Regions from separate parts of the Shewanella sp. WXL01 genome, predicted to be linked through region 1. Evidence: predicted binding sites of a transcription regulator. Region 1 holds the regulator's gene; the other holds the start of a gene.
The links. The regulator NrdR, encoded in region 1, represses ribonucleotide reductase genes. The targets are predictions, from matches to a motif close to AAACACNANATNTNGTGTTT.

Region 1 (4,643 bases):
GCACGCGCACTAGGCAGTTTTCAGTCACATCGCCTTTGAGTAGCGCATAATGCAGCTGGTTGTCGATAGTGTCGCGGAAGGTCACTAGGTCAAAATCACCAAAGCGTGTTGGTAGCTTACACTGGGCTTCACGCACCACAGTGGTTTCTTTGTTGTTACGGTACTCGATTAAATCGGCAATGGTGCCCATTTTAATACCGTGCTTTTCGCTGAACACTTCAAGGTCTGGCATGCGCGCCATAGTGCCGTCTTCATTAAGAATTTCGACAATCACGCCTGAAGGTTCAAAACCAGCTAAACGCGCTAGGTCGCAACCGGCTTCAGTATGGCCTGCACGGGTTAACACGCCGCCATCTTGCGCCATTAACGGGAAGATGTGCCCTGGCTGAACAAGATCGGCAGCTTTGGCATCTTTAGCTACCGCCGCTTGCACAGTCACTGCGCGGTCATGGGCAGAAATACCAGTCGTCACGCCTTCAGCGGCTTCAATTGATACCGTGAAGTTAGTTGAAAACTGTGCGTTATTATTGGTTACCATTAACGGCAGATTTAGCTGCTGACAACGCTCTTTGGTCATGGTCTGGCAAATCAACCCTCGGCCATAAGTCGCCATAAAGTTGATTGCTGCAGGAGTAACACATTCAGACGCCATAATGAGGTCGCCTTCATTCTCCCTATCTTCATCATCCATCAAGATAACCATCTTACCCTGACGAATATCTTCGATGATTTCTTCTATGCTGTGTAACGCCATATAAAAACCTTTTTGCTAGTCGCTCGTTTTAGAGTTGTTGTCTCTATTATTGTCACCCGAACCATTTTAATACCAATTGGCATCAGGCTCAGGCGTTTGATTTATTCTGTATCTTTGCCGCAAACTTCGGCTTTTCTCTTGCTAAGCGGCGCTTGAGCTAGCGCATAAAACCTGACTTTGCCAGCAGCTCCATGGTTACACCTGAGTGTTCGCCTGCATCTTTGGCTGCACTCGGGTCCATCAACCTTTCAAGATAGCGGGCAATTAAATCCACCTCTATGTTGACGCTATCCCCAGCTTTCATGCTAGTTAACGTGGTTTCGGCTGCGGTGTGCGGCACGATAGTGAGGCGGAATTTACTGCCATCAACTTCATTCACCGTTAAGCTCACACCATCAATAGTAATTGAGCCTTTATGGGCTATATAACGCGCTAACTCTTTTGGCGCATCAAGCCAAAACTCAATTGCTTGACCACGCATTTCGCGCTTAACCACTTTGGCAATGCCGTCCACATGACCACTTACCATATGACCACCAAGACGCGTATTAGCCGTGACTGCTTTTTCAAGATTGACCTTTTGACCAACTTGATAGTTTGCAAAACCCGTAAGCGCCACCGTTTCAGCAGACACGTCTGCCACATAACCATTTGCTAAGCACTCAACTACGGTTAAACACACACCATTAGTAGCAATACTGTCACCTAGCTTTACATCGCCAAGATCTAACTTACCGCTATCAACCGTCAAACGGATATCATTACTTTGGCGCTCAATCTTAGTTAAGGTACCAAGGGCTTCAATTATCCCTGTAAACATATGCTCTCGCTTTGAAAAATTATTCTATAAACTCAGTTTCTAATTAGTTTGCTCGTTGCCAGTCATGCGCAGCACTATCTTGGTGTCTTGCCCTACCCTTGTTTGCTCAACAACTTCTCCAACAGGAAGCTGATCCATTTGTAAATAGTCAGGTAAGTTAAGCATATTTCTGCCCTGGCTTCCGAGGATTTTCGGCGCCTGATATATCACCAACTCGTCCACTAATTTTTGCGCCACAAAACTGCCGCTCAACGTGGCGCCAGCCTCAACAAACACCGAGTTACAAGATTCGCCCAAATGTACTAAAACTTGTTGCAAGTTAATGCGACCTTTATCATCTAAATCCGCCTTGAAAACAGAGACATGTGATGGAAGTTGGCTTTTTACTAATTCAGGGTAAGGTTTTGTAGTCACCAGCAAGATGGGGGAGTCGATTGCAAACAACCGATATTCTGCCGTTAAGCTCGCGTGGGTGTCTAGCACAACCCTAAGCGGTTGGTGAATCTGTGTTTCATGAAGGGAATTTTTAAGGCTACCTAACTCGTCATAACGCACATTGAGACTTGGATCATCCATAGTGACAGTGTTGACGCCTGTTATAAGCGCGCAGTGCTGAGCACGCAGGCGCTGCACATCTTGCCGAGCTTTTGGGCCAGTGATCCATTTAGACACACCATTACTCAATGCAGTTTTGCCATCTAAACTGGTGGCAACCTTAACTGTCACCCAAGGCAAGCTCGTTTTCATGCGCTTCATAAAGCTGCGGTTTATTGCATAAGCCTGTGCTTCAAACAAGCCCACATCAACTCGAATGCCCGCTTGTTCAAGCATATTGATGCCGCGACCTGCAACTTGTGGATTGGGATCTAATACTGCAACAACCACTCTGGCGACTTTTGCATTAATTAAGGCCTCGGCGCATGGCGGCGTGCGCCCATAATGGCTACAAGGTTCAAGGGTGACATACGCCGTCGCGCCCTGCGCGCTAACTTGCTGTTGTTTAAGAGTGTTGAGCGCATTCGCTTCGGCGTGGCCTTGCCCTGCCACCTTGTGATAATCCTCGGCAATAATAGTGTTGCCTTTAGTTATCACACAGCCAACACAAGGGTTTGGGCGAGTGGTATAGCGACCGCGCTCAGCAAGCTGCATAGCACGGGTCATCATTTGCATGTCGAATGTCGACCAAGTGGGCATTGAACGTCCTAGTAACTATATTAAGAAGAGATTATTCTTGTGCCGGCACTACTTTTGTAGCTTAGCGATGGCCTCACCAAACTGGGAAACATCTTCAAATGCGCGGTAAACAGAAGCAAAACGAATATAGGCAACTTTATCCAATGACATCAGCTGATCCATCATTAGATTACCTATCATCTCTGAGTTGACTTCCCGCTCGCCTGTAGCACGTAACATAGATTTGATTTTACTCAGTGACTGCTCAATTTGATCCATTGACACTGGACGCTTCTCAACCGCGCGCAGCATACCGCCGCGGAGCTTCTCTTCATCAAATGGCTGACGAGTGCCGTCTTGCTTAATCACTCGTGGCATCACCAGCTCCGCCCCTTCAAAAGTGGTGAATCGCTCGTGACACTCCATACACTCACGGCGGCGTCTAACCTGATGGCCGTCTGCAACTAATCTGGAATCAATAACTTTAGTATCTGTCGCGCTACAAAATGGGCAATGCATTGTGCCTCCGCAGAAAAACAAAATGGCCGCTAACATTAGCGGCCATTGAAGTTTATCTTATTTACAGCAGTAGGTTAAGGTGAAAGGCTAAAAACTGCGCCTCTATCTCGTTATGCAAAAGCACCTAAAGCATAAGCACCTAAAGCACAAGCGCCCTACGCATGATTGCGCTGATTAAGCGTAAACCGGGAACTTAGCACATAGCTCAAGCACTTGTGCTTTAACACGGTCAATCACATCTTGGTTTTGTGCATCATCAAGAATGTCACAGATCCACGTTGTTAGCTGCTTACACTCAGCTTCTTTAAAGCCACGGCGAGTGATTGCTGGCGACCCAATACGGATACCAGAAGTCACAAACGGTGAGCGTGGATCATTTGGCACTGAGTTTTTGTTTACTGTGATGTTGGCGCTACCAAGCGCTGCATCAGCTTCTTTACCTGTTAGCTCACGACCAATTAGGTCAACTAGCATTAGGTGATTGTCAGTACCACCAGAAACGATTTTGTAACCGCGCTCAAGGAACACTTCAACCATAGCTTTAGCATTGTTCACCACTTGCTGTTGGTAAACTTTGAACTCAGGCTCTAACGCTTCTTTAAATGCAACCGCTTTACCTGCGATAACATGCATTAGTGGGCCACCTTGGCCACCTGGGAATACTGCAGAGTTTAGCTTCTTATATAAGTCTTCATCGTCTGCTGCAGAAAGAATGATACCACCGCGTGGGCCAGCTAGCGTTTTATGGGTAGTTGACGTCACAACGTGCGCGTGTGGGATTGGCGTTGGGTATACACCAGCTGCAATTAAACCAGCAACGTGCGCCATATCAACGAATAGGTAAGCACCAATTTTATCAGCGATTTCACGCATTCTCGCCCAGTCAACAATACCTGAGTATGCAGAGAAACCACCAATCATCATCTTAGGCTTGTGCTCTAAAGCTAGCTTTTCCATTTCGTCGTAGTCGATTTTGCCTGACTCGTCGATACCGTAAGGGATGATGTTGTAAAGCTTACCAGAGAAGTTTACTGGTGAGCCGTGAGTTAAGTGACCACCGTGAGCTAGATTCATACCTAGAACTGTGTCACCTGGCTGAAGCAGCGCCATAAATACCGCACTATTAGCTTGTGAACCAGAATGCGGCTGAACATTGGCGTAAGTTGCACCAAATAGCTCTTTCACACGGTCAATAGCTAGAGTTTCAACGGTATCAACATACTCACAACCACCGTAGTAACGCTTGCCTGGGTAACCTTCTGCATATTTGTTGGTAAGCTGAGAACCTTGCGCTTCCATTACGCGTGGACTGGTGTAGTTTTCAGAAGCAATTAGCTCGATGTGCTCTTCTTGACGAAGCGTTTCGTCTTCGATCGC
Region 2 (4,643 bases), on a different contig from region 1:
CTTGTTACACAATTTAGCGTTTACTAAAGGGGGAATTAGACAGTCAGGGTTAAATTTCAACACCCTCGGTCAAGCAGTGAATGCGTTGATTGCTACTGCCACGCCATTTTAGCGATGGGTCGTACAATGCTTGCTCGAACTTACCATCAACTAATACATCTACCTTATCCACAATAGCTTGCTGCTCGGCGCTTAACTCATTAACTAAATACCCGGTCCATAACCAAATGTCTTTACCTGCACACTCAGCTTTAACCCGCTTAACCAGCTTAAGTACAGCATCGACGTTAGCTGGATGCAGTGGATCGCCTCCCGATAGCGACAAACCTTTGCGTGCAATGCGCGTATCTTGCAAATCAGCAATGATTCTATCTTCTAACGCTTGGGTATACTCATGACCAGAGTCCACGCGCCAGGTCGACTGGTTATAACAACCTTTGCAAGCGTGTTCGCAGCCGCTAACGAACAAGGTGCAACGTGTGCCCTTGCCGTTAACAACATCAACGCTATGGTAAACGTGATAATGCATTAGATATGCTTCACTCGGCGTTTCACTTCTTCTTGCTTGCCGTAGTTAAATGGCCGTGCATCTGGGCTACCTAAGTATCCGCATACGCGGCGGGTAACTGACACACGGCTTGGCTCATGGTTACCACATTTAGGGCAGACAAAACCTTTACTAGTACAGTTGAACTCGCCCACAAAGCCACAGTCATAACACTCATCAATTGGGGTGTTCGTGCCGTAGTAAGGCACGCGTGAGTAACTGTAGTCCCACACCTGTTCAAGCGCTTCAATGTTGTGCTGCATGTTCGGGTATTCGCCGTAGCAAATAAAGCCACCATTAGCTAACTCTGGGTATGGTTGCTCAAAGTCAATTTTATCGAATGGGTTAACTTTCTTTTCAACATCTAGGTGGAAGCTGTTGGTGTAGTAACCTTTGTCAGTTACACCTTCAACTACGCCAAACTCTTTAGCATCGATTGAGCAGAAACGGCTGCATAGGTTCTCACTTGGGGTGCTGTATAAGCTAAAGCCGTAACCGGTTTCTTCTTTCCAAGCTAGAATCGCTTTTTTCATGTGTTTGATGATATCTAAGGCTTTTTCACGCAGCGCTTCATCATCAAATACATGCTTGTCATTACCATAAAGTGCATTAATGGTTTCATGTATACCAATGTAACCTAGCGAAATTGACGCACGGCCATTTTTGAAGATTTCTGAGATATCATCGTCGGCATTTAAGCGCACGCCGCAAGCGCCTTCCATATACAAGATTGGTGCGACACGCGCTTTAACACCAACAAGGCGAGCAATACGGGTATCTAATGCTTTGCGTGAAATAGCTAAACGCTCATCAAGCAGCTCATAGAACTTAGCTTCATCGCCATTGGCTTCGATTGCAATGCGCGGCAGGTTAAGGCTAACAACACCTAGGTTATTACGACCTTCATGCACTAGCTCACCATCTTGCTCAAATGCAGATAGGAATGAACGGCAACCCATAGGCGTTTTGAATGAGCCAGTGACACGTTCAACTTGCTCATAGTTAAGAATATCTGGATACATGCGCATGCTTGCACATTTTAGCGCCATTTGCTTAATGTCGTAGTTTTCATCAGCCGCTTTATGGTTCACACCATCACGAATGGCAAATACTAGCTTAGGGAATACTGCGGTTTTATGGTTTTTACCTAAACCAGCCATACGTACAGTCATAATAGACTTTTGAATTAAGCGCGCTTCCCAGCTAGTACCTAAGCCAAAACCAAAGGTAACAAACGGCGTTTGACCGTTCGCGGTATGCAAAGTATTGACTTCATATTCAAGCGATTGGAATGCGTCGTGACATTCTTTTTCGGTTTGCGCCATGGCATAAGCTTCAACATCAGCAATATTCCACTGCTCACCTGTTGCAAGGTGCTTTTGGTAGCTAATTTGCACAAACTTGGCTAACACTTCATCAATGCGGTTAATGGTGGTGCCGCCATAGATGTGGCTGGCTACTTGGGCAATGATCTGCGCAGTAACCGCTGTCGCAGTAGAAATTGACTTAGGCGTATCAATCTCAGCGTTACCCATTTTAAAACCGTTAGTCAGCATGCCTTCAAGATCGATAAGCATACAGTTAAACATTGGGAAAAATGGTGCGTAGTCTAAATCGTGGTAGTGAATATCGCCACGCTCGTGGGCAGCAACCACATCTTTAGGTAGTAAATGGGTTTTAGCGTAATGCTTAGCCACAATACCAGCTAATAAATCACGCTGCGTTGGGATCACTTTAGCGTCTTTATTAGCATTTTCGTTTAGTAGGCTGCTATCGCTTTGCTCAACCAAACCACGAATTTCACGGTTTAGCTTACTCTTAGCTTCACGGCGCACATCTCGATCATGACGGTACTCAATATAGTGACGCGCCACTTCTTTGTATGGACCAGACATTAGCGCATTTTCAACTGCGCTTTGTAGTTCGTGTATGTCGACTTCGTGATCGGCAGCAAATTGTTGCTCGACCACACTCGCCAGCGTTTGAGCGTAATCGTTATCAGATTGACCTGCTGACTCCATTGCTGCGATTACGGCGTCACGAATACGTTCACCGTTAAAAGCAGTACGACAACCATCCCTTTTAATGACAACAAGCATAGATTAATTACTCCTCAACTGCGCTGTTAAACAACACTATATATATGTTTATTTTTTATCACGAACACAAGATGTGGTGTATTAAGCGATAATATGCAAAATTACGCTATGATCTGGATCATATTTTTAAGGGTAAAATTACGATTAAATTTATTTGTGCTGACCCACGCAATGAACCCAGATTTGCCACTTGACCAAGGCAGAATTGAACGCTAAGGGAGGTCTAATTTGAACAGATTTTGCTCATACCAAGAGGTGATTTGTTGCCAGAAGTATAAGTTCACGCATATTGGCCAACAAACGTAGAAACGAAAATCGCCCGTCAGATGACAGGCGATTAACATTGTTAGATCATGCTAAAAAATAGTCAGATACATAACCAAACAACTAGCAATACAAACATAAAACCTGCGCTAAACACCCAACTTTGCTCGAAGGATGTGCTCAACATCTTTAACCGCTTGGTAGCCTGCATCAATGGCTTCTTGAGCTCGGTGAAACTCCATGGTGCCAATACCCGCCACATTAGGAATAATACAAATCTCGGGTGGGTCGCCCATTAACCGCGCTCGTTTGTGGCGCTCTTCTAAAATCTCCATGGATTGAGTCATAACCGCAAGCATGCCAGGGTTTGATTTACGCCCTTGTTTTGCTTGCCCACCAGCTATATCAGCCGCATTCAAACTAAACTTCTCAGACAAGTTACTTACGTATTCTTTGCCACGCCCCAACAAATCCACAAAACTCCAATCGTGCTCTGCCTCTTGTGCTTGGGTTTGCTCATTATCTTGCACATTTTCATGTTCAAAATCATCGGGCTTAACGGAGCTTGCTTCACTGGCCATTTGTTGTGGCAAATTATGAACTGTTTCAGCATGATGTCCGTGTAAATCAACTGCAATCACAAAATCCACATCCATCGCACGGCTAAGCGATACAGGTACTGGGTTCACTACCGCGCCGTCAACTAGCCAACGATTGCCCTGCTTTACTGGCGGCAAAAAACCGGGCATTGAACAAGAGGCTTTAACAGCGTTACGTAAATCGCCCTCTCTAAACCAAATTTCTTGACCGCTGTAGAGGTCGGTGGCAACTGCAGCAAAAGGCTTATCAAGATCTTCAATCTTTTTATCACCGACTCGGCTACCTAGCACATCAAACACTTTCTCACCGCTGATAATGCCGCCCTTGCGCCAGCTTAAATCCATTAAGCCAACAATATCCCAGCTAGAAAAACCGGTCACCCAGCCTTGCAGCTCCTCTAATAAACCTGCTGAATAGGCTGCGCCAACTAAGGCACCGGCAGAGCATCCAGCGACTTTGTCAGGGTAAATACCCAACTCAGCCAACGCCTTAAATACACCAATATGCGCCCAACCTTTGGCTGCACCGCTGCCTAATGCGATACCTATTCTCATTGAAGAGCCAATTTGCTCACCTTGCGCCATTCACACTTCCTCACTTTACGACTATCTGATCTAGCTTACCAAAGCAGAATTTATCCGATTCAAACAATCTATCACCCAAGCACAGATATTATGCGCTTTTACAGCGTTATTGTTGCTGCATTTTCTGATACCACACATTTTTTATGAGCGCTCCATCAACAATTTACATGACATTTAACCCACAAAAATAACAGCTTCACCTAATTGTCATCTCACGCACCATTTCTGCGCCTATTTCATAGCTATAGTAATTGGATGCAGTTATAATACTTGGCTCGCATTTTTTAGGGGAACAACCTTTGCAATTTTCTGATTTTTCTTTAGACAAACGCCTACTCGAAACCGTCGAACACATGGGCTTTACCAGTCCAACACCAATTCAGGAGCAAGCGCTTCCTGTGGCATTAGCCGGTAAAGACCTAATGGCGTCGTCAAAAACAGGATCTGGCAAAACCCTGGCTTTCTTGCTGCCAGCTATGCAGCGCATTATTTCTAAAAAAGCCCTGACCAAACGCGATCCTCGAGCGCTTATCTTGTTGCCTACCCGCG

Region 2: the regulator NrdR is predicted to act here: its motif matches at 2,709-2,728, upstream of nrdD (anaerobic ribonucleoside-triphosphate reductase).

The regions. Positions count from the first base shown of each region.
Region 1 covers NZ_JAAIKQ010000001.1:937,352-941,994, reverse strand. The annotation lists gene ribBA (bifunctional 3,4-dihydroxy-2-butanone-4-phosphate synthase/GTP cyclohydrolase II) at 1-754, opposite strand, end outside; gene G3R49_RS04050 (riboflavin synthase) at 912-1,574, opposite strand; gene ribD (bifunctional diaminohydroxyphosphoribosylaminopyrimidine deaminase/5-amino-6-(5-phosphoribosylamino)uracil reductase RibD) at 1,614-2,768, opposite strand; gene nrdR (transcriptional regulator NrdR) at 2,817-3,266, opposite strand; gene glyA (serine hydroxymethyltransferase) at 3,441-4,643, opposite strand, start outside.
Region 2 covers NZ_JAAIKQ010000002.1:519,776-524,418, reverse strand. The annotation lists gene nrdG (anaerobic ribonucleoside-triphosphate reductase-activating protein) at 50-529, opposite strand; gene nrdD (anaerobic ribonucleoside-triphosphate reductase) at 529-2,646, opposite strand; gene rssA (patatin-like phospholipase RssA) at 3,060-4,094, opposite strand; gene G3R49_RS07410 (DEAD/DEAH box helicase) at 4,394-4,643, shown strand, end outside.